Regions from separate parts of the Thalassobacillus hwangdonensis genome, predicted to be linked through region 2. Evidence: riboswitches for the same ligand, from Rfam matches in the RefSeq annotation. Region 2 holds a riboswitch; each other region holds the start of a gene.

Region 1 (5,896 bases), on a different contig from region 2:
CATCTTCAAAAAAACCTTTCTCCAACGCTACATATTGCGGGGCATAAAAAATCGAGCGGGTTACTTCTGCTACTTTCAATTTTGTCGTTTGCTGCCCACAGGCGCTCAATGCAACGGTTAGAAAGAGGGTTAACAGTGCAATTCCTATCACTTTAAGTTTTTTCATACGGAAGCTTCCTCCTGTTTAGTAAGGTCAAATCACTAAGATAGCTTATGTTGGAGGGAAAATATGTGTGAATGCCTAAATCAGGAAAGGGGAGAAGGGGATTTCGATAGGGGGAGTTGGGGTGTTTGGAAAACGATTCGCTTTCCTGCGGTGATGGCGGCAAGCCTCCTCGAGCTATCGCTCTGTGGGGTCTTGCCAGCCAGTCTATTACCGCGGGAGTCTCACCGTTTTCCTAACACCCCACACATAATAGAATTAAACCAACCTTCACACCTATCTCAAGCAAACTTCTTAAATGCATAAAAAGAAAAAGCGGATGCTCCCTGGTGGGAACATCCGCTTTTCATCTATTTCATATTGGAGATGGGGAACAATATTCAGGTGCTAGCCTCGGTAAGATGGGCCGGCAGATGCGATTTCATCACTTGCTTTTGTGAATTTCTCGAAGTTCTCGTGGAACTTCATCGCAAGCTCTTTCGCTTTTTTATCATATGCTTCTGGATCGTTCCACGTTTTACGAGGAACAAGTACATCATCAGGTACCCCTGGAACGTGCATCGGAATTTCAAGCCCGAAGATTGGGTCCTGCGTTGTCTCAGCATTATTCAACTCGCCCTCAAGAGCTGAGTGGATCATGGCTCTCGTGTAGGAAAGCTTCATACGGCTGCCTTCGCCATAAGCGCCTCCAGTCCATCCTGTGTTAACAAGGAACACATTCGAATTGAACTGGTCAATCTTCTCCCCGAGCATTTCTGCATAGGTAGAAGGAGCAAGCGGCAGGAATGGAGATCCAAAGCATGCTGAGAATGTCGCTTCTGGTGAAGTGACTCCACGCTCTGTGCCTGCAAGCTTACTTGTATAGCCGCTAAGGAAGTGGTACATCGCCTGCTCTTTCGTCAATTTGCTGATTGGAGGCAGGACACCGAATGCATCAGCAGTCAAGAAGATGATCGTATTCGGGTGACCAGCTACACTAGGAATTACGATATTATCAATATTATCGATCGGATAAGCGGCACGTGTATTTTCAGTCAAAGACGTATCATCATAATCAGGCAGTCGCGTATCTTCATCGAGAACGACGTTTTCCAATACAGATCCGAAACGGATCGCATCAAAAATCTGTGGTTCTTTTTCCTGAGACAGGTTGATGGTTTTTGCATAGCATCCGCCTTCGATATTGAAGACACCGTTATTGGACCATGCATGTTCGTCATCTCCGATCAAACGACGGTATGGATCTGCGGAAAGGGTTGTCTTTCCAGTGCCGGATAGACCGAAGAACAAGGCGACATCTCCTTCATTTCCAACGTTTGAAGAACAGTGCATGGACAAGACGTTCTTCTGAGGAAGGATGTAGTTCATCACAGAGAAAATCGATTTTTTGATCTCGCCGGCATACTCCGTACCACCGATCAGGACGATTCGATGCTTTAAAGATACGATGATGAATGCTTCCGAACGGGTACCATCCACTTCAGGATCTGCCTTGAAGTTCGGTGCTGAAACGACCGTGAACTCCGACTGGTGTTCATTCAGCTCTTCTTCAGTAGGACGGATGAACATCTGACGGGCAAACAGGTTATGCCAGGCAAACTCGTTCACGACCTTGATCGGAAGTCGGTAGTTGGCATCCGCTCCTGCGAAACCATTGAATACGAAAACTTCCTCTTTTTCTTTTAAGTAGTCGACCACTTTATGGTAAAGTTTTAAGAAGACATCTTCATCTATGGATCGGTTGACGGTTCCCCAGTCTACTTTATCTTTGGATACTTCATCTTCGACGATGAATTTATCCTGAGGAGAACGTCCAGTGTATGTCCCGGTAGTTGCGCGCACAGCACCTGTGGCTGTGAGAACGCCTTCATTTCTTTCTAAAACGCTTTCAATTAATTGAGGAACGGATAAGTTCGTTTTTATATTTTTCTGTAGTAATAGCTCGGATAATTGAGACAATTGATTGATCGTACTCATTGCGATAACCCGCCTTTGCATTCATATTTTAAACTTGCGAATTCATGTACTGTTAAAATCTGATTATTAGTATAACACATTCAACTCAATAATCCATACTAATATCAGATTTTGAAATATTTTTTTTACAACTACCCGTTTCTATTATAATGAAACAAAGCAGAGGTGAAAACATGCAGAAATCACATGTACTTTATGATGGTCATTGTTATTTATGCCAGCAGTCGAAGCGGATCTTTCAGAAGCTGGATTGGATCGGGAAATTCGACTGGGTCTCCCTTCAGCATTATGAAAGACAATTTCCAATAAGTGAAGAAAAAAGCGCTGCAATCAAGCGGGAACTGCATGTGATCTTACCTTCTGGAAAAGAGTTGTCAGGTTATGGTGCGGTAGCTTATATGCTGACCAGATGCCCACTAACATTTCCGCTGGGTCTGATCGCTTCCATCCCTGGTGCAGGCTTGATCGGTAAACCGCTCTATCGCTTTATTGCGAAGAACCGTTATCGGATGTTCAAAGACAAATGCGAAAATGGTGCATGCAATATTCACGACAGATGAGGTTTCGTTGACATCAGACGACAATTTGGGTACGATAAACAGCGAACGGATACTCTCTTATCCAGAGTTGGTGGAGGGACAACAGGCCCGAAGAAACCCAGCAACCATCACGTGAGGTGAAACGGTGCTAACCCTGTAGCAAGGATAACTCCTTGAACGATAAGAGCGAAAGGAAACGGACCCCTTTCCTCAATGAAGGAAAGGATTTTTCTTTTTATTAAAGGAAATGACTGAATGTGTGCCCTTGTGCACCTGATATCCTATAAAACTCTACTGCTTATGTATATGTCAAATGCCCTGTAGCGTGTTTGCGTTGGCGACATATACTCAAAAACAGCAGGAGAAGGTTAGTTTTTCGTGAAGCTTACTTGGAGAAGAGTTCCGTCTATTATATTTGTCAACTCATAAAGGAGGAGTTTGTTAAATGTCTGCAAATCGCCGACTATTTACATCAGAATCAGTTACGGAGGGTCATCCGGATAAGATCTGTGACCAGATCTCTGATGCTATTTTAGACGAAATCTTGAAAAATGACCCGAATGCACGGGTAGCTTGTGAAACGACGGTTACCACTGGTCTTGTGCTTGTAGCGGGAGAAATAAGCACGAATACGTATGTTGATATTCCGAGCATTGTCCGTCAGACAATCCGCGATATCGGATACACTCGTGCGAAATACGGCTTCGACGCAGATACATGTGCCGTATTGACTGCAATTGATGAACAATCGCCGGATATCGCCGGTGGAGTGGATAAAGCACTCGAAGCACGTGAAGGTACGATGACCGATGATGAAATCGAAGCTATCGGCGCCGGGGACCAGGGTTTGATGTTCGGATTCGCCAACAATGAAACTGATGAATTGATGCCGTTGCCGGTATCCCTTGCACATAAGCTATCCAAGCGTCTATCTGATGTGCGTAAAGACGGAACTTTGGAATACTTACGTCCGGATGGAAAAACACAGGTAACGATCGAGTACGATGAAAATGATCAGCCATTGCGTGTGGATACGATTGTCATTTCTACGCAGCATGCAGAAGAAATCACACTCGACCAGATTAAAAAAGATTTGAAATCCCATGTCATTGATGCAGTCGTTCCTGAAACGTTAATTGATGACAAAACGAAGTACTTCCTGAATCCTACCGGCCGCTTTGTCATTGGTGGACCACAAGGTGATGCAGGTTTGACAGGACGAAAGATCATCGTTGATACGTATGGCGGAATTGCTCGTCATGGTGGAGGTGCATTCAGCGGGAAGGATGCGACGAAGGTCGATCGCTCCGCAGCTTATGCAGCTCGTTATGTAGCGAAAAACATCGTAGCAGCAGGTCTTGCGGACAGCTGTGAAGTGCAGCTTGCCTACGCAATCGGAGTAGCACAGCCTGTTTCCATTGCTGTTAACACGTTTGGTACCGGCAAAGTAAGCGAAGAGAAGCTTGTTGCTGAGATCCGCGAACTTTTCGACCTGCGCCCAGCAGGCATCATCAAAATGCTTGATCTTCGTCGTCCGATTTACCGTGACACAGCCGCTTACGGTCACTTCGGTCGTACAGACATCGAATTCCCATGGGAAAAGACCGATAAAGCAGAACACCTGAAAAAATTACTAGGCTAAACCAAAAGCATGACCCGACAATTCATTCGAATTTGATCGGGTCTTTCTTTTTATTTATAGAGGTCAAATATAAATACATATAGGAAGGGTCTCATTAGGGAACAAGGACTTCAGTGAACAATTGGTGGGATGGAAGGGGAACGAGGAGACTCCCCCGGGAATGGATTGGCTGGCAAGACCCCACAGAGCGACAGCTCGAGGAGGCTTGCCGTCATCCCCGCAGGAAAGCGAATCGTTCCCCTTCCATCCCGGCTCTGTATTAACACCTGAGGTTATTGCTGGACAAAGTACGAGGAAGTGCCGGGGAAAGTGAGTAATTATCTGAACCTCCATACTCTGATAACCAAATCCAACTGGATTTATTCTTGAGATTTTCGTTTTGGACATGCGTTTTATGGGAAAGCTGAAACTGGATAGTTACGGATGTTCTTCCTATATTTTTATGTGCGTTTTTGTGATATACTGCTAAAGTTAAAATGATTCACTGAAGAAAGAGGGGCCTTTAACTATGTGTGGTTTTATCGGTTTGATACGTAACAAGCCAGGTCTTCCAAGTGAAGAGGAAAAAAGCTTATTCAAACAACAGAATGATTTGATTACCCATCGCGGACCTGACGATGAGGGATTTTTCCATAACGATTACATTTCTTTCGGATTCCGCCGCTTAAGTATCATTGATATCGAGAGTGGTCATCAGCCATTAAGCTATGATGATGAACGTTACTGGATGATTTTCAATGGAGAAATATACAACTATGTAGAGCTGCGTGAGCAACTGATCGATTCAGGAGCTACCTTTGCGACTGAATCTGATACGGAAGTCATCGCGGCACTATTCCATAAGAAGCGCGAACATGCATTCAAGGAATTGCGCGGAATGTTTGCGATTCTGATCTGGGATAAACAAGAAGAAACACTGTATGGCGCGAGAGACCAATTCGGAATCAAGCCTTTGTTCTATTCTGAGGCAGAAGCAGGTACATACTTTGCGTCTGAAAAGAAGAGTCTTACAATGACAGATGAAGAGAGCGAAGAGGTAGACACGGATGCGCTGCACCATTACCTCAGCTTCCAATACGTACCTGAACCTTATACAATGACAAAAAACATCAACAAAGTGGAGCCGGGGCATTACTTCGTCAAAAAGCCTGGAGAAGCGGTTCGTTTCGAACGATACTGGCATGCTACGTTCCAGCCGAAACTGATGGAAAAGAATGACTGGATTACGAAAATCCAGGATGTCATGTACGATTCGGTAAGCAAGCATATGCGTAGTGATGTACCTGTAGGTTCATTTCTTTCCGGTGGCATCGATTCCTCCATCATTGTAGCGATGGCTAGGGAATTCAATCCGAATATCAAGACATTCTCCGTAGGTTTTGAGCGGGAAGGCTTTTCAGAAGTGGATGTGGCTAAAGAAACTGCCGCAAAGTTGAATGTCGAGAACCATTCCTATATGATTACGCCTGAAGAATACGTTCAGAAGCTGCCTAAAATCATGTATCATATGGATGATCCATTGGCAGATCCAGCATGTGTGCCGCTTTATTTTGTTGCGCGTGAAGCGCGTAAACA
Region 2 (5,896 bases):
CCGCTCCCATGATCGGCAGCCCGGCTCTTACAGCCGCCGGAACCAGCAAAGCACAAATCAACGGTACGGCAGGTGTTGGCCAGAAAAATAATGAGATGACGAACGTAATGACCATCAGAATCAGATACGCGATATGCCCGTTTGTCATCAGTTTCTGTATCGGAGCGATCATTTGCCGATCCGCTCCCATATCTTTCAACGCATGCAACAATGCAACCATGAAGGTAATGATAAGGAAGATGCTGAATAATTCTTTAGCGGCAGTCAGGTTCGCATTGAATACGGAAGTAAAGCCATCGACAATACTCCCACTGTAAATCCAGGCGACGAGAAATGTACCGACCAATGTCGGAAGTACGACCCCTCTGCGGAAAATCATCGTCACGATAACTGCAATCGTCACAAATGCATAAGCCCAGTGGGCGGCTGTCAAAACCATATTGGTGTCATCCTTTCGAGAGTCACTCTCACGTTTGCAATATCCTATGCATAGCACCCAATACTGGTTAATCGCCTATCTCATCTAGCCTTTGCGTATCCCACCAATTCAGAAAAACCTTTCCCCGACAAAGCTACCTTCGTGCCATTCCTAAGCGTTTCTCTTCCTTGAACTGTACATGCACCTTCCCATATGGCTCGTATCGGACCCAGAATCTCCATTTCCTGCTTCGGAAAAATCGCCTGAACGTAAAGCTTCATAGAGAAATCCGGAAGGCGGATCAACCATTCGACCGGATACTTAGCTCCAGTACGAATGCTTTTCCAATACTTCCGAGGTTCAAATTCTACATTGTTGGAAAGCACTGTCTTTCCGTCAAAGCGAATCAGATTTGCCATCGGAGCAGATGTTTTTCCATCCTGGCTACGGAATTCATTCAACAACAGTTCACGCCCATCATCCAATTGAATACCGAACCAATTCCAGCCCCTTCCTTTTGCGAGACTGTAATCCTTTCCCCATTGATGATCGAACCATCCTTCCCCTCGGACAAATTCCGTCCCTTTCCCCATGTTCACTTTTCCTTGTACGCGGTTCCTTGTGAACGAATAGTAATATAAATCATCAGGCTTTCCATCACCACCGACCAGTGTGATCGGCTTGGTCGGCACAAACTGCAGTTCAATGTTCATCGCTTTGTCTTGAAGCACCAACTCAAAGTTGTCCTGTTCCTCTCCAAGAAAAACCAGATTGTGCTTTTCGTATTCCAATTTTACTGGATCAGAATAGACTGTACTTTTCTTCATAAACGAATGAGGTTTAGGCAAATCACCTTTCAACATCGTTCCATACAGGCGCCACATATCCGTTTCCTTTGGGTTGAGCATCATGTACACCGGTAAATAAAAAGCAAGCATGTTCCGTTTTAGCCCTTTATCCATCCATGACCCGTGCGTCGCTTTGTTAGTTTCTAAATCAATCAGCGTATAAATAAGGTAATGCCCTTTCGTCCAGGAAGGCTCGAGTTCTCCCACCCTGAAAAAAGAACCCATCAGTGCATAGCGATTTCGTCGATCTGAATGTAAAAACGTATAAAAATACCACCACTCCACATTTGCATCCGCATGCGGGCCCGCATCCTCAGGAAGACTAACCTTGGTCACTTCTTCATTCATCCGGTTCACACACCTTATGTTTTTAGTAACCTATGCAATCGGATAAAAGAGGTGTCGCCTCTACGATGATGGACTGGTATCATGGTTCAGGAAAGAAAGCGCGGATTCAGTCCCCCATTTCAGACAATAAAAAGAAGCAGAGGCCCACGCCCCTGCTCACTCTGAAAGTATTTTGTCTTCCTTCAATATTTGTTCAAAAAAATCGACGACTAGTGGATCATATAGCTTTCCGGACAGACGCTTTATTTCATCTATTGCATCCCCAGGTGTAATTGGTGTCCGGTATACTCTATTTTCGGTCATCGCATCATAACTGTCACACACAGCGATGATTTTCGCCTCAAGCGAGATATGATCTCCCTCCATCCCACGTGGATACCCGGAACCGTCCAGCCGTTCATGATGTTCCAGGATGATATCAGAAATCGATTCATATGCTGAGCCTACCATCATATTCGCACCATCTACCGGATGCCGTTTAACCTGATTGAACTGACGCTCCGTCAACTTGCCTGGCTTATTCAAAATATGATCTGAGACGTTCAGCTTTCCGATATCGTGTAAAAACGCTGCATGGAACATGTCCTGCAGTCGCTTTGGACCAAACTCCAGCTTTTTCGCAATTTTAATACTATATTTCGCCACCCGTTCACTGTGGTCATACGCAAACTTCTGCTCGCTGTCGACCATCTGGATGAACTCCCATAAGTCCGCCATGCTCTTACTGATCTGATGGAAAATCGGTGCAGTCGTGAACCACAAATAGGTGACGTCCGTAATCGTTTCAAACAGTACGGGCTTTTTCAATCCTCTGGTAGAATAGGAATCATTCGGTCCAAGCTTTACCCGCTTTCCGTCCTCATCCCACTCAATTTCACCTGATAAGATATAAAAGAATTCAAGGGTATTCGGGTCATCATTTGGATAGACGTAGAACATCTTGTCCTTATTGATCGTCTGTTTCATGATTTCCGTTCCGTCACCTTCTTCAAGCAGACGGATACTCGTAGAATTGTTCTTTGCTAATGCAAGCTGTGTATCGTTTTTTATTACGTTCAGTTCTCCCACGAATATTCCCCTTTCCTTCACTTTGCTACCAATTATATAGCAATCGTCAAAAAAGTCTGCAATTCGACACGAAAAGGGGAGTATCCACCTAAAAGAATTAGGTCGAATGACCCCCTGCCAAAAGACACTTATAGTATCGCATTATAAATTTTGCTTAATTGTCGCTCCAATGATTCCATCGGCACAAACCGTGCTTCCCTGAACATTTCCTTACCCTCAAGAAAGACCATGATGACCGGGACGGTAAAAATCGAAAAAGCACCCGCGACTTCCGGAATTTCATCCGCGTCGGCATGCACAGCTTTCACTTCAGGATAGCTTTCAAGCAGCAATTCCACCTGGGGCAGCAATGCATGACATACAGAACAGTTCGGTCTTGATATGTAGACGAGCGCCATCGTATGATGATGGATAGTATGTTCCAATTCTTCCATTGTGTGGACCATCTGCATGGAGGATCCATCCTTTCCTTTAGAGGTGATTGCAATCCTTGATATCATTTTACCCCTTTTCGTCCTGCTATTCACGACATTGACACTTGTTTCTCTTTTACTATACACCTGGAAAAATGGGATCGGTCCCACACCGACATCACGCCGGACCATCAAAAAGGTGTTGGCTTATACAAAAGAGGTGAAGCCAGCGAGCATCGCTGAACTCGGGGCTGGCTGGGGAACAGTAGCATTCGCTTTTGCAAAAGCTTTCCCTGACACTAGGATCACAGCCTATGAAACGTCTCCGGTTCCATACCTTTATATGAAGTTACGACTGCTGCTACAGCCACAGGACAACCTGGTCATTTTAAGGAAAAACTTCCTCACCGAATCATTAGATACGTATGACTTCTTATATTGTTACCTCTATACTGGTGGAATGATTCAACTGCAGGAGAATTTACGAACCTATGAAGGCTGGATTCTATCGAATACCTTCGCCTTTCGTGGTTGGCCTGAATCGAAAAAATCAGATGGGCTTTATCTATATTCAAAAAAATCGTGTGATGGGTAGCCATCACACGATTCCACAAGCAGCAGATCCGTTCTTCTGCAAGTATTTTTGGTGGTATTCCTCCGCATCGTAAAAGGTTCCTGCCTGCGCCACCTCTGTAACGATCGATTTTTTGAATACACCTTTTTCATTCCATTGCTTGATTTTTTCCTCTGCAATATAACGCTGACTCTCATCCAGATAGAAAATGACGGATCGATATTGTGATCCTACATCTTCGCCCTGGCGATTCTTCGAGGTCGGGTCATGACACTCGAAGAACGCATCCACCAGCTGTTGATAAGAAATCACGGAAGCATCATAGTCGATTTTGATTGACTCAGCATGACCGGTCTTCCCTGTTTTTACGAGTTCATAATAAGGTCGGTCCACCTTCCCACCTGTGTATCCAACCTTCGTTTCCACTACGCCATCAATTCGTTCAAACCATGCTTCCACTCCCCAGAAGCACCCTGCTGCAAAAATCGCTGTTGCCATCTTACATCTTCCTTTCGCTACAAACTCCACTTCTTTCCGAGAGATCGTGGCGCTCTTTCTATACGAAAGAACCCCCTTTCTTATCCATAAGAAAGGGGGTCGTAAATGTATGCTTACGATCCTCTCATCTCTCAGGAATCACTAGGTTCCTGCAGGAATTGGCACCGTTCAGATCGCGATCGATCCGATGGTTGCCGGGCATCAAAGGGCCAGTCCCTCCGCCTCTCTGGATAAGAAGTTTATGTTGTATTTTTAATATTTAATTGGAATTATACATGCCTTCAACAGTCCTGTAAAGCCCAAAGCTTAGAATTTGAGATAAATAGGCACATCAAGCGTATCGTTAAGCCCCACCCCCTCTTCCGTGTTAAACTGACAGCAAGTTTATGTAAAAAATCAAAAGAGGTGTCCCATATGAAAATTGAAATCTGGTCCGATATTGTATGTCCATTTTGTTATATAGGTAAGCGTCGTCTAGAAGCAGCTTTAGCTGATTTCGAAGGAAAGAATCAAGTCGAAATCGAATTCAAAAGCTTCGAACTGGATCCTGGTGCAGAAAAGAACACCGAATCTGTCATGTATGAACGATTAGCGAGCAAGTATGGCACAAGCATTGAACAAGCGAAGCAGATGTGTGACAACATGGTGGAGCAGGCAAAAGGTGTAGGACTCGATTTCCGATTTGATGATGTCATCCCAACCAACACACTCGATGCCCACCGTCTCACTCACCTTGCTAAAGACAAAGGTGTTGAAAAAGAAGTACACGAGCGCTTCTTCCACGCCTACTTCACAGAAGCCAAGAACATGGGAGACCATGACACACTTACGGAGCTGGCTCTGGATGCAGGTCTGGACGAAGCAGAAGTCAGAGAGGTGTTAGCTAGCGAACGTTATACCGATTCTGTCCGTAAAGACGAAGCTGAAGCCCGCACCATCGGCGTACAAGGTGTTCCATTCTTTGTCATCAACCGGAAGTACGCGGTTTCTGGCGCACAACCGGTCGATGTCTTCAAAAATGCACTGAGCAAAGCATGGGACGAAGAACAGCAACAGCCCGTGTTTGAAACGGTGTCATCCGATAATGAAGCAACCGGCGTATGCACGGACGACAGTTGCGACATTCCGAATGATCAATGACAGGGGACCTTAAAAAGGTCTCCTTTTATATTATGAGCAACATGCTGATTTAAGCCCTGAAAATTTTATTCCGTGGCAAGCATAGCCGCCACTTCTTTCACATAAAATTCAGAGAATCGAGTTCTATGTGGAGGGGGTGGACGGATGGCGGATGACAAGCAGCTTGAGCATGAGTCCAATTTTCTCGAAAAGGACCAGACCTTCGCGGAGAAATTCCACCGTGAACGATTCACGGAAAACATTCCGGTAGATTTATTGGGAGAAGACTTACGAAAATTAAAGAAGTTGACGAACAAAAAACGGAAGAGGTCAGGTGTGAGATGATGTCAGACAGTCACCATTATGGATGAAATACTCGGCACTTTGCTACTCAAAGCAGCCGGGTATTTTTTAATGGAATAATTCAGCTTCGTATCCCGCAACCTATAAGGAAGTAAATGTGAAAAGGGGTACGAGAATGAGCTGGATTGCAATCATTCCGTTCTTAGTCGTGGTAGCTGCGGCCATTTGGACGAAACAAGTCATCCCAAGCCTATTGTTCGGTGTCATTGTCGCAGGATATTTGACTGAGCCGGACTGGCTCGGCGGC
Region 3 (5,896 bases), on a different contig from region 2:
AGGCTTCTGTAAACGACATTCTTTGTTCTTCCATAAATAAAAAACCTCCCAAGATAATAGATGACTACTGCTAGTATGAGCAATACGTTTCATCTTATCCCGGGAGGAAAGTAAATTATTCTTCAGATCCGCCAGCTGGAACGACAGCTCCGTTATATTCTTCTTTGATGAAATTCTGGATTTTTTCAGATCTCAGCACTTCCACCAATTTTTTCAGTTGTTCATTATCTTCATCTTCACTTCTTGCTGCAATTACATTGACATATGGAGATTCAGGCCCTTCCAGGATCAAGGAATCTTCGGTCGGATTCAGATCGGCTTCGATGGCATAGTTGGTGTTGATCGCTACCAGTGCATTCTCTTCACGCTCATAATTGGAAGGAAGAAGTGCAGCATCGATTCCTGCATCGAACTTCAGGTTCTTAGGATTCTCGACGATATCGTCAACCGTAGCGGTGACTTTATCGACTCCTTCTTCGAGCTTGATAATTCCTTCTCTTTCTAATAATGAAAGAACACGTCCATGGTCTGCTACAGAACGGCTCATCAATACAGTTGTACCTTCTGGAATTTCCTCAAGACTTTTAATGTTTTTGGAGTAGATCCCCATCGGTTCGATATGGATTCCACCCAGGTTGACGAAATCGAAGTCGTTTTGCGCCTTTTGTTCCTCCAAATAAGGGATGTGCTGGAAGTAGTTCGCATCAATTTCACCAGAATCCAAGTCTTTGTTGGGCAGGACATAATCCTGGTATGTTTCGATTTTCAGGTTGATGCCTTCTTCTTCAAGCAATGGTTTTGCCTCTTCCAATACCTCGGAGTGAGGAACACTTGTCGCACCTACGACAAGTTCATCTGAATCGCCATCGGAACTTCCACAAGCAGCCAATACTAAAATCAACAGACTTCCTACAATCAAGCTTAACGTTTTTTTCATTTCTAACTCCCCTTTATAAATATGATTTATCTTTTATCCAATTTTCTGGAGATGAAATCCCCGATGAATTGGAAAATGAATACGATGATTACAATGAGTACCGTTGCAACAAACACGATATCGAAGTCGCTCCGTTGGAATCCATAGAAATAAGCGAAATCTCCTAACCCCCCGGCACCGATAATTCCTGCAACAGCGGTATATCCGATTAATGCAATGGCTGTTACTGTAAGACCAGAAACGAGTGCAGGCATCGATTCCTTCAATAACACCTTGAAAATGATTGTGGATGTCTTAGCACCCATTGCTTTGGCAGCTTCTAATACTCCTTTATCGATTTCCTTCAAGGCGATTTCAACCAATCGTCCGTAAAAAGGAGCTGCACCAATGATCAGGGCAGGTATAGCTCCTTTTGGCCCTCGGATCGTACCCATCAGAAAATCGGTGAACGGAAACAAAAGAAGGATCAGGATAATAAACGGGATGGCACGGAATACATTGACAATGGATGCTGTAATACCATTGATGACTTTGTTCTGCCAAAGCCCACCTGGTGAGGACAGATATAGAGTAAGACCAAGCAAGATTCCGAATATCAGTGTTCCCAGAAGTGAAACAAGTGTCATGTACATTGTTTCATTCGTCGCTGTAATGAGATCCTCGACCTTCACGTTTGGGAATAGGTTTTCAAGCATTCGGGTTCACCTCTACTTCTACAGATGTTTCTTTGATGTATGCGATGGCACGGTCGGTTTCCTCTGAATCTCCGGTAACATGGACGATTAATGTGCCATACGCTCCTTTTTGTGTCTGGGTGATCTTCCCGTGAAGAATATTGATATCGACCGTGAAGTTCCTGGCAAGCTCGGTGATCAGCGCCTGGTTCGTGTTTTCACCGACAAAATGAAGCTTGAGAATTTTGCCGGAAGCATAGTTCTGATGAATCAACTCCAGTGAATGCGCTTGCTCTGTATCTCCCATCACCTGATCTACGAATTTTCGTGTGACGGGCTTTTCCGGATGGAGAAAAACATCCAGCACATCTCCTTGCTCCACAACTTTCCCATCTTCCATTACTGCCACGCGGTGACATATCTTCCGTATGACATGCATTTCATGGGTAATCAGGATAATCGTCAATCCTAATTTCTTATTGATATCCACCAGCAAATCCAGAATGGAATCGGTGGTTTCGGGATCAAGCGCAGATGTCGCTTCATCGCATAACAATACTTTCGGATTATTTGCCAGTGCTCTCGCTATCCCCACGCGCTGCTTTTGTCCGCCACTCAACTGAGAAGGGTAGGCATTTTCCCTGCCACTTAAGCCGACGAGTTCAATCAGTTCCTGTACTCGTGCATGTCGTTCCTCTTTGGGCATCCCTGCTATTTCCAATGGAAAGGCGATATTATCTTTTACTGTTCTTGACCATAGCAAGTGAAAGTGCTGAAAGATCATCCCTATTTCCTGTCTTGTAAGTCTAAGTGCTTTCTTACTCAGCCCGGTAATTTCCTGATTTTCAATGGTCACTTGACCACCGCTCGGTTCTTCCAGACGGTTCAATAGGCGGATGAATGTACTTTTTCCGGCACCACTATAACCGATCACACCGAATATTTCTCCTTTTTCAATGGTCAGGTCCAAGTTGTCGACTGCTTTCACCTGGTGATCCCGACTTTGAAAAACCTTTGATAACCCTTTGATGGTAATCATGTTCGAATGACCTCCTAAAACTAAAAAATGCCTTTCTGTTCAGGAGAACAGAAAGGCATCGTAAAACATAAGGTTCTGTTCTCTCATCTGTCAGAGTCTTTTATACTCTGCAGGATTTGGCACCTTTCCAAGCTGTAACAGCTTGTCGGTTGCCGGGCTTCATCGGGCCAGTCCCTCCGCCTCTCTGGATAAGAGATTTTATTCAATTATCGTATTAACTCGTTAATGCTTTATCTCACTTAAGTGACTAAATTGAATTGTAGCATCGTTTTAAATCTTCTGTCAATAATTTTTGCAAATAAATATTGTTTTGAGATATTACTGGTGGGTGAAAGAACGTCTCGCTTTCCGCGGGGAAGACGGCAAGCCTCCTCGGGCTATGCCCTGTGGGGTCTAGCCAGTCTTGCAATTCCCGCAGGAGTCTCAACGTTCTTTCATCCACCATATGATTAGGTGATTTCTCAAAACCTCCAAATCAATTTTAATTACGAATTTCTTTGATGAGAGTTGATTAAATTAGTTATTTCGAGAAATAAGTTAATCGTGCATAGGTGGGCGGGAAAGGACGAGACTCCAGTGGGAGAAGGAGCTAGGCAAGACCCCGGAAGGCGTAGCCTGAGGAGGCTTGCCAGTTCCCCCACAGGAAAGCGAGTCCTTCCCTGTCGCCCAAACTCTTACAAACGTCTCGAAATTTCCCACGCAAATGATATGAAAGCATTAAAAAAATCTCTTCAAAGAGAAGAGATTCGGGTTCCGTCACTGCTTCTCTCATCTTCCAAAGCTGATCACTTTATGATCGCTTTGCTGGAATTAGCACCGTGTTTGTTTCCAAACCGGTTGCTGGGCTTCGTAGGGCCAGTCCCTCCGCCTCTCTGGATAAGTTCAGATGTCGCTATTCGATTAAGAAATATGTTAGCATGGGATGAAACAACCGTCAACTACTTCTTGTAAGGGGAGAATTAAGATGAAAAAAGCACCGTCATTTTGTTTACCTGAAATAGAGTCAGGACAGCCTCACTGTCTGGACGATTACGCCGGCAAGGTTGTCGTGCTGACATTTTGGGCTTCCTGGTGCCCTGATTGTTCCAGAGACCTTCCCCAAAAAGAACAACTTCATGGTTCGATGGATTCAAACAAGGTTAAATTGATTGCCATCAATGCGGCTTCAAGAGAAAGAGCAATGGAGGAAGGCAGCAAATTTTCTCAGAAATTCCTTAATCAACTTAGTCTCGTAGATAACGATGGCACCTTCTATAAAGCATATGAATGTGAAGGAGTTCCTAGCACGATCATTATCGATCAAGCTGGTAACATCGCCGGACAATTTGGTGATAAAGCAGATTTTCTTTCGATTGTTAGTAAAATCGGTGAATTGATCGACTGAAACTATTTCGCAAGCAATAACAGGGACTCCACAAATAGTACATCTCTGAATGTACCTTTAATCTGTATAATCTGCTTCGGAATACTTGTAAGCTTGCGCCTGCCCTGAAAGATATCAGAAAGAACATCCAGATCCCCTCTCAGAAATATCTTATGGGAAGATGGGAAAGGACATGCATTGATGATAATTTCATTTCGATGAAAACAAACATTCACCGTATCTCTTTTATCACTGATCATCATGGTCAGTGATTTTCCTTTCCATATCGAATTCAATTCCACTTTGTCCAATAATTCCGACTGCCAGCTTTTCACATGTTCCATCAACATAAAAAAACCTCCTGACAGCTTATGAATTCGCTGCCAGGAGATAGGACACCTTTATTCTTCGTACAGAATCGTTCGTTATTTCTCGGGAAATAATCCAAGATTCATACATATTTTGACATCAGCTCATAGAGGTAAGGTACAGAGTGAAAGGCGTAGATCTTTTCTTTTATCGTTCCGTTATGGATAACTAATAGACACGGTACACTCTCTATTTCATATTGCTGCATCAAATCGGGGTGTAAAGAAGCATTCAAATCGTAAAATAAATTTCGATTATAAGTGCGCTCGACAGTTTCCAGCATCTTCGACGCCAATTGACATGTGCCGCAAAAAGGACTTTGGATAAAAATGTACATCCAGTCGTTATCTAAGAGTGTATGGTCATTGGATTCAAGCGTTAATTGTCTCATGCTCCACTCCTAAATTAAATAAATAGGTTTGACGGTAAAATTCTGACTAAGCAATGCTCGAGCAAGTTCGGGTTCAGGTGTAGTGGCCACTTCACGAAACATACGGTCGATATAAATATGCCTGGCGTGAGGGAGTTCGTGGGTCAATTGTTTACGAAGTTTACCTCCGGAGTAATCTTCATCAACAAGAATGTAGACAGTACGATCATCAAGTTGATGTTCATCAATCATCCGCTCCATCTTCTCAACGCCAAGCGTACCATGAGTACATATGACTTCCACTGGTTCATCAAGAATCTTAAGTACATGCTTTTTATCTGTGATTCCCTCAACGATCAAGACTGCTTTTTCTTCATCCATCATACCAACCACCTATTCAAAGATGATGTGATTCCAATCATTTATATAGAAAATGCGTTGCTACCTTAAGATAGCAACGCATGATCCAAAGTGTGCTTGTGCCATAGCAGAAATCACACGTATTTAACAATATTTACTCAAGGGTCAAATGATCGGTGTCAGCACCAACCATTTTCGTCGCAGTCCACATATTGGGTAACCTTCGGTGCTTCGATCATATTTTGTGCGGATTGTTGCTTTGCACCGTTGGACCGCTTATCCTGCTGGTAAGTCTGGTTCGCAGTTTTCTGTGGTTCACGTCTGCGGTCTTGTTCCATGATATCACCCCTTGAATATAGGGTGCCTCATGGCGAAGGAATTAATCTTCCTGAATCATCTCTGCATACTGATCTGCATCCATCAATTCATCCATCTCTGAATCATCAGATGGCTCAACGACAATCATCCAGGCTTTTTCATATGGAGATTCATTGACGAATTCTGGGCTATCTTCCAGATCTTCGTTCACTTCAACGACTTTACCACTTAATGGTGCATAAAGTTCGGAAACGGTCTTTACTGATTCGACGCTGCCGAATGGCTCATCCGCTTCAATCTCTTCTCCAACCTCAGGAAGTTCAACGAAGACGATGTCGCCAAGTTCGGATTGTGCAAAGTCTGTAATACCGATTCGTACTTTTTCTCCCTCAACTTTTACCCATTCGTGCTCTTCTGAATAACGAAAATCTTTTGGTAAACTCATGTTCACAAACCTCCACATTAA
Region 4 (5,896 bases), on a different contig from region 2:
CTGGGGATGGAACAAAGCAGAAAATGTACTGATGTTCTTTCAGAAAAGTAAAGGCAGTACCGTTTATTTCAATGAGAGTGGTATGATCATGTTTCTGGTGGAAAAAGGAGAGATTGTCGGGTATGTGCAGACACGTCTGAAACCTCCAAATGAAGAAGATGTGGATGAAAAGGAACTGATCCCGCCAATCAGTGCTGTATATCTGCTTTATACAAGAAATCATATTGTACCTGGAGATGAAGTGACCGATGTGACACTCGGCTACCATTCCAAGATCAAACCGGAATTGGACGGGTTAAGCCGCTTGCAGATTTTCGCTCCGGTTTATAAAGTGACGATCAACAATGAGAAGGAACTGTTCTTGAATGCAACGCCGTATGAAGGAATCATTGAAATGAATGAAAGTGAATTCATTAAGCAGACCAAAGAAAAATTCACGGAGACGATCCAGTCTAATAATGGACCGGTTGTACCTATGGAAGACGGAACAGAACAATAATGAGTAAGTGGAGGGTCGAAGGATGACCTTACGTTTTAGTGTGCTTGCTTCAGGCAGTACAGGTAATGCGTTTTATATTGAAACAGCACAGGAAAGAATATTAGTAGATGCCGGACTGAGTGGCAAAAAGCTGGACGGACTTTTTGCCGGCGTTGATATCGATCCAAGCAAAATTACGAAAGTGCTTGTCACTCATGAGCACAGTGATCATATTAAAGGTTTGGGAATCATTGCACGTAAATACAACTTGCCGATTTATGCAAATGAAAAAACGTGGAAAGCGATGGAACCCGCATTGGGTAAGCTGACAGTCGATCAGAAATTCCATTTTGGTATGGAAGAGACGAAAACATTCGGGGATTTGGACATTGAGTCGTTCGGCGTTTCCCATGACGCAGCGGATCCAATGTTCTATACGTTTCATCACGAAGGGAAGAAAGTAGCGCTCGTGACTGATCTCGGCTATGTATCAGAACGGATTAAAAAGACGGTCGAAGGTGCAGATGCCTATATTTTCGAATCGAACCATGATGTCGATATGCTTCGAATGGGACGTTATCCATGGAATGTGAAGCGGCGAATTCTCGGTGATTCCGGTCACGTTTCCAATGAAGATTGCGCGCTTGCGCTTACCGATCTTATTACAGATAAAACAAAGCGTATTTATTTGGCACATTTAAGTCAAGATAATAACATGAAAGATTTGGCTAGGATGTCGGTAGATAACGTGTTGAAGGAAAGAGGCTTTGAGACAGGAAGCAGGATTGAACTCCATGATACGGATCCGAATGCACCGACACCCCTGTATGTAGTGAATTGAGTTTACACTTGTTGTAAACAAGGAAAAGTAATTTAGATAATTACTTACGGAAAGGACTGGTGGTGGAAGATGGGCTATTACGATGACCATTCACCGGCTGAATCCCATCAGAAAAAGAAAAGCTGGGTGATGCCAACCATCGTGGGAATCATTTTAGGGGCCGTGCTGGTGCTGCTTGCACTTCCTGCTTTGATTCAATCGAACATGCTTCCTTATGACATCACGATACCTGATGATGAAAGCGGCTTGGTCGATGAGGATGAAGCACTGACAGGTGCAGAACAGAACATACAAGTCGATGTGAATACACAGGTGACCGAGGTTGTCGAGGAAGTCAGTCCAGCGGTAGTCGGTGTTGTCAATATGCAGTCTCAGTCCAGCTTTTGGCAGCAGGAAGAGCAAGGAGAAGCTGGTACTGGATCCGGTGTCATTTACAAAAAAGATGGGGATACCGCATATGTGGTCACCAACAACCACGTGATCGATGGGGCTGATGAAATTGAAGTTGTCCTTTCCAACGAAGAACGGGTTAAAGCGGAATTGATTGGCGGAGACTTGTTCACCGACCTTGCCGTATTGAAGATGCCGGCTGATAAAGTGGAAAAGGTAATCGATCTCGGTTCATCCGACAAAATTAAGGTTGGGGAACCCGCGATTGCGATTGGAAACCCCCTAGGCCTGCAATTTTCTGGATCGGTTACAAAAGGGGTCATCAGTGGTAAACAGCGAGCAATTCCTCAGGATTTCAACGGAGATGGTCAGCCCGACTGGCAGGCAGATGTCATTCAGACGGATGCGGCTATCAACCCAGGGAACAGTGGTGGTGCCTTGATCAATATCAAAGGACAGCTGATTGGAATCAACTCGATGAAAATCGCTAGATCAGCGGTTGAAGGAATTGGATTTGCCATCCCGATCGACGAAGCGAAACCGATCATTAATGAGCTGGAGACACAAGGGAAAGTGACTCGTCCATTCCTCGGTGTGGAGGCTTATTCACTGACAGATGTACCTAGCCGTGAATGGGAGGAAACGCTCAAGCTACCTGAAGAAGTCCAAGGTGGGGTCTATATCCGCTCCATTGAACCATTATCCCCAGCAGCTAAAGCAGGGTTGAAAGAGCTCGATGTCATCACGGAATTGGATGGAGAACCGATCCAGAACATCATCGAACTGAGAAAACATTTATATGCAGAAACGAAAGTCGGCGACGAAATGACCGTAACATTCTACCGGAACGGTGAACAGCAGCAAGTAACCGTCACGTTAGCCGCCCAAGATGATTTTTAAGTAAGTAACCTTTCCTGAAGTGGAGATGATCCACATGTCAGGAAAGGTTTTTTTGTGTAAAATAATATCCACAGGTTGTTAGTAAGTTGAGGATAAGCCAAATAGATATAGTAGCGAACATAAATTCCTATACCAAATAGAGAAACTACCTGTTGATATGTGGATAATTTTTGTGGATAAACTGTTTGCAGTGTGGAATAACATGTGAATAATGAGTCATCAACAGGTAATGTGCGTAATTTTGTGGATAAAAAATGAAAGCGTCAAGCAAAGGCAGTAAAGACAGGGAATAGCGAAAATGCACGAAAATATTTTGAAAATTTTTATTGACACCGTTTATTCAGGTGTATTAGTATTAGCATCAACATTAAAAAACGAATAGCAATCAATCTTCTTATCCAGAGAGGTGGAGGGACTGGCCCTTTGATACCTCGGCAGCGGATTTCATGGTGTACCATGAAAAACTGTGCCAATTCCAGCGAGTGCGTATGCACTTGAAAGATGAGAAGAGACGGTACATAGATCATTATGGACCCCTCTTCTTGTTTTTCAGGAAGAGGGGTTCTTTTCGTTTATTTGAAAGGAGTGTACAGCATGATCCACTTTGAGGATGTCAGTAAGGTGTACGAGAACGATGGCAAGGAATTGAGGGCTGTCGATCACGTAGATCTGAGAATCGAAAAAGGGGAAATCTTCGGTGTCATAGGTTTCAGTGGTGCTGGTAAAAGCACCTTGATCCGGCTCGTCAATCTGATTGAGGCACCAAGTGATGGGAAAGTGCTCGTTGATGGGCGTAATTTAGCTGCCTTACCTAAACCAGAACTTAGGAAGGTGCGGAGAAAGATCGGGATGATTTTTCAGCATTTCAACTTATTGGAGTCGAAGACCGTCTATCAGAACGTTGCGTTCCCATTGTCACTTGCGAAGGTTCCTAAAAAGGAGATTGAAGCGCGGGTTACGGAAATTCTTGAGTTTGTCGGATTGGAGGATAAAGCGAAACAGTATCCTGACCAGTTGTCTGGAGGACAAAAGCAGCGGGTTGGTATCGCAAGGGCATTGACCACTTCTCCTGAAATTCTGCTTTGCGATGAAGCAACTTCTGCACTGGATCCGCAGACGACGAAGTCCATCCTGGATTTATTGAAAAGAGTCAGGGATCAGTACAACATAACCATTTTGATGATTACGCATGAAATGCAGGTGATCAAAGAGGTGTGTGACAAGGTTGCGGTGATGGAAAATGGGAAAGTAATCGAGCAGGGAACAATTTTCGATGTCTTTTCCAATCCTGAACATCCGACTACGAAAAACTTCGTTCGCACTGTCATGCAGGATGACATTCCAGCCTCGATCCTTAAGCAGGTGGAAGGTAGAGCAGGAGGACGCCACGTTTACCGGGTAACTTTTCTCAGGGAAACAGCGGGGGAACCGATTCTGTCGAAAACAGCCAAGAATTTCGATGTCGATGTGAATGTGCTTTATGGACAGATTACGGAACTGCAGGGGGTCCCATTCGGCAATCTGATTGTCGAACTTCAAGGAGAAGATGCTGAAATTCTGAGGGCCATCCATTTTATCCAATCCTCGGTGGCAGTGAAGGAGGTAGTTGCAGATGCAGGTTGATTTGAGAGAGTTTTGGCCGAAAATCCTTGAAGCTACCAATGAAACTTTGGCAATGGTAGGCTTCTCATTATTATTCGCAACATTGATCGGACTTCCACTTGGGATTGCGCTCGTCGTGACAAGGCCGAACGGACTGCTACATAACCGTCCGCTTTTCAATGTACTGAACGCTATCGTCAACTTTTTCCGTTCGATTCCATTCATCATTCTGCTGGTGGCAATTCTGCCGATTACGCGGTTGATTGTCGGAACAACGATTGGTACATCAGCGGCAGTCGTTCCGCTCGTATTCTTTGCAGGCCCATACATTGCAAGGCTCGTGGAAAGCAGCCTGCTTGAAGTGAAGCCAGGTGTCGTGGAGGCAGCGGAAGCGATGGGAGCGACTCCATGGCAGATCGTATTTAGGGTGCTTGTGCCAGAAGCGTTAAGTTCACTCATTTTGAACTTGACGATCGCAACGATCGGACTCGTCGGAGCATCGGCGATGGCAGGGTTCGTTGGTGGAGGCGGTCTTGGGGACTTAGCAATCGCATACGGCTATCAGCGATTTGAAACTGAAGTGATGATCATTACGGTGCTGTTGCTGGTCGTAATGGTGCAAGGACTGCAATCCGCAGGAAATCATTTATCCAAAGGCATCAGAAGAAGATAGAGGAGGAAATTACAGATGAAAAAATTAATCGCATTCATTTTGTTAGTTGTCAGTGTTGTATTAGGGGCATGCAGTGATGGTTCTGCATCAGGAAAAGATGACGTCATCAAACTCGGACTGAATGGTTCAGGGGTACCGATTTGGGAGGAAGTCAAGAAAAAGGCGGCAGATGAAGGAATTGAAATCGAACTTGTCGAGTTCTCTGATTATGTACGGCCGAACCAAGCTTTGGCTGATGGAGACATTGACTTAAATGCATTCCAGACCGTTTCTTATTTCGATGCATTCATTAAGGAGCACGACCTTGATCTTGCTCCGATTGGTACGACAGTCATCGCACCGATGGGGATCTACTCTGAAAAATATGAAGATGTGAAGGATATTCCAGAAGGCAGTAAAGTAGCATTGCCAAAGGAAGCGACGAACATGGGAAGGGCATTGCTTTTGCTTGAGCAGGCTGGTCTGATCGGACTGCCGGATGACTTCGATGGTAACGGAGCGATTGAAAAAGTTGAAGAAAACCCGAAAAACCTGCAACTGGAGCCGATTGTTGCCGCACAAACACCACGTGTCCTACCAGATGTAGCGATTTCCATCATTAACAATGGGGTGGCGGTAGAAGCAGGATTCACACCGGTCGAAGATGCGATTTTCATCGAGGATGACACGGCGAAGCCTTATATCAATATCATCGCATCCCGTGCGGATGAAACGGATAAAGAAGCATACCAGACAATCGTCGATATCTATCAGTCGGAAGAAATCGAGCAGGCGATTATTGAGAAGTATAACAATTCCTTGATTCCTACGTTTGTACCTTTGGAAGAAATCGGCTGGTAATGATCAGGGGGCGTTATCATTGTAAGTGTTAGTGTGGTCGGGAAATAACTCGCTTTCCTGCGGGGATCTGGCAAGCTTCCTCGGGCTTTTCGCCCTGCGGGATCTCGCCTAGACCCTTCTCCCGTGGGAGTCTCGTCATTTCCCATCCACACTGCAAATGCATCAATAACAC

Evidence for each region. A riboswitch is a leader RNA that binds a small molecule or an ion and turns the genes downstream of it on or off. The one in region 2 is predicted to bind S-adenosylmethionine.
Region 1: linked by a shared signal. The riboswitch ahead of metK (methionine adenosyltransferase) and the one ahead of msrA (peptide-methionine (S)-S-oxide reductase MsrA) in region 2 are both predicted to bind S-adenosylmethionine.
Region 3: linked by a shared signal. The riboswitch ahead of ACFQ2J_RS14890 (methionine ABC transporter ATP-binding protein) and the one ahead of msrA (peptide-methionine (S)-S-oxide reductase MsrA) in region 2 are both predicted to bind S-adenosylmethionine.
Region 4: linked by a shared signal. The riboswitch ahead of ACFQ2J_RS09715 (methionine ABC transporter ATP-binding protein) and the one ahead of msrA (peptide-methionine (S)-S-oxide reductase MsrA) in region 2 are both predicted to bind S-adenosylmethionine.

Annotation. Positions count from the first base shown of each region.
Region 1 is NZ_JBHTKL010000005.1:1,164,528-1,170,423, forward strand. It holds gene ACFQ2J_RS15305 (ABC transporter substrate-binding protein) at 1-166, opposite strand, end outside; gene pckA (phosphoenolpyruvate carboxykinase (ATP)) at 551-2,140, opposite strand; gene ACFQ2J_RS15315 (thiol-disulfide oxidoreductase DCC family protein) at 2,314-2,700, shown strand; SAM riboswitch class I at 2,755-2,866, shown strand; gene metK (methionine adenosyltransferase) at 3,125-4,321, shown strand; gene asnB (asparagine synthase (glutamine-hydrolyzing)) at 4,830-5,896, shown strand, end outside.
Region 2 is NZ_JBHTKL010000006.1:202,146-208,041, forward strand. It holds gene ACFQ2J_RS16530 (hypothetical protein) at 1-439, opposite strand, end outside; gene ACFQ2J_RS16535 (lipocalin family protein) at 520-1,614, opposite strand; gene ACFQ2J_RS16540 (HD domain-containing phosphohydrolase) at 1,771-2,682, opposite strand; gene ACFQ2J_RS16545 (thioredoxin family protein) at 2,811-3,134, opposite strand; gene ACFQ2J_RS16550 (hypothetical protein) at 3,133-3,690, shown strand; gene msrA (peptide-methionine (S)-S-oxide reductase MsrA) at 3,694-4,167, opposite strand; SAM riboswitch class I at 4,289-4,404, opposite strand; gene ACFQ2J_RS16560 (DsbA family oxidoreductase) at 4,582-5,307, shown strand; gene ACFQ2J_RS16565 (hypothetical protein) at 5,452-5,631, shown strand; gene ACFQ2J_RS16570 (Na+/H+ antiporter NhaC family protein) at 5,765-5,896, shown strand, end outside.
Region 3 is NZ_JBHTKL010000005.1:1,090,764-1,096,659, reverse strand. It holds gene ACFQ2J_RS14905 (carboxymuconolactone decarboxylase family protein) at 1-34, opposite strand, end outside; gene ACFQ2J_RS14900 (MetQ/NlpA family ABC transporter substrate-binding protein) at 116-937, opposite strand; gene ACFQ2J_RS14895 (methionine ABC transporter permease) at 964-1,632, opposite strand; gene ACFQ2J_RS14890 (methionine ABC transporter ATP-binding protein) at 1,625-2,650, opposite strand; SAM riboswitch class I at 2,731-2,845, opposite strand; SAM riboswitch class I at 3,416-3,533, opposite strand; gene ACFQ2J_RS14885 (TlpA family protein disulfide reductase) at 3,615-4,034, shown strand; gene ACFQ2J_RS14880 (hypothetical protein) at 4,037-4,363, opposite strand; gene ACFQ2J_RS14875 (thioredoxin family protein) at 4,465-4,773, opposite strand; gene ACFQ2J_RS14870 (toprim domain-containing protein) at 4,783-5,136, opposite strand; gene ACFQ2J_RS14865 (hypothetical protein) at 5,292-5,450, opposite strand; gene gcvH (glycine cleavage system protein GcvH) at 5,492-5,875, opposite strand.
Region 4 is NZ_JBHTKL010000005.1:104,316-110,211, forward strand. It holds gene ACFQ2J_RS09700 (two-component system regulatory protein YycI) at 1-499, shown strand, start outside; gene ACFQ2J_RS09705 (MBL fold metallo-hydrolase) at 522-1,319, shown strand; gene ACFQ2J_RS09710 (S1C family serine protease) at 1,389-2,609, shown strand; SAM riboswitch class I at 3,001-3,117, shown strand; gene ACFQ2J_RS09715 (methionine ABC transporter ATP-binding protein) at 3,204-4,232, shown strand; gene ACFQ2J_RS09720 (methionine ABC transporter permease) at 4,222-4,884, shown strand; gene ACFQ2J_RS09725 (MetQ/NlpA family ABC transporter substrate-binding protein) at 4,900-5,724, shown strand.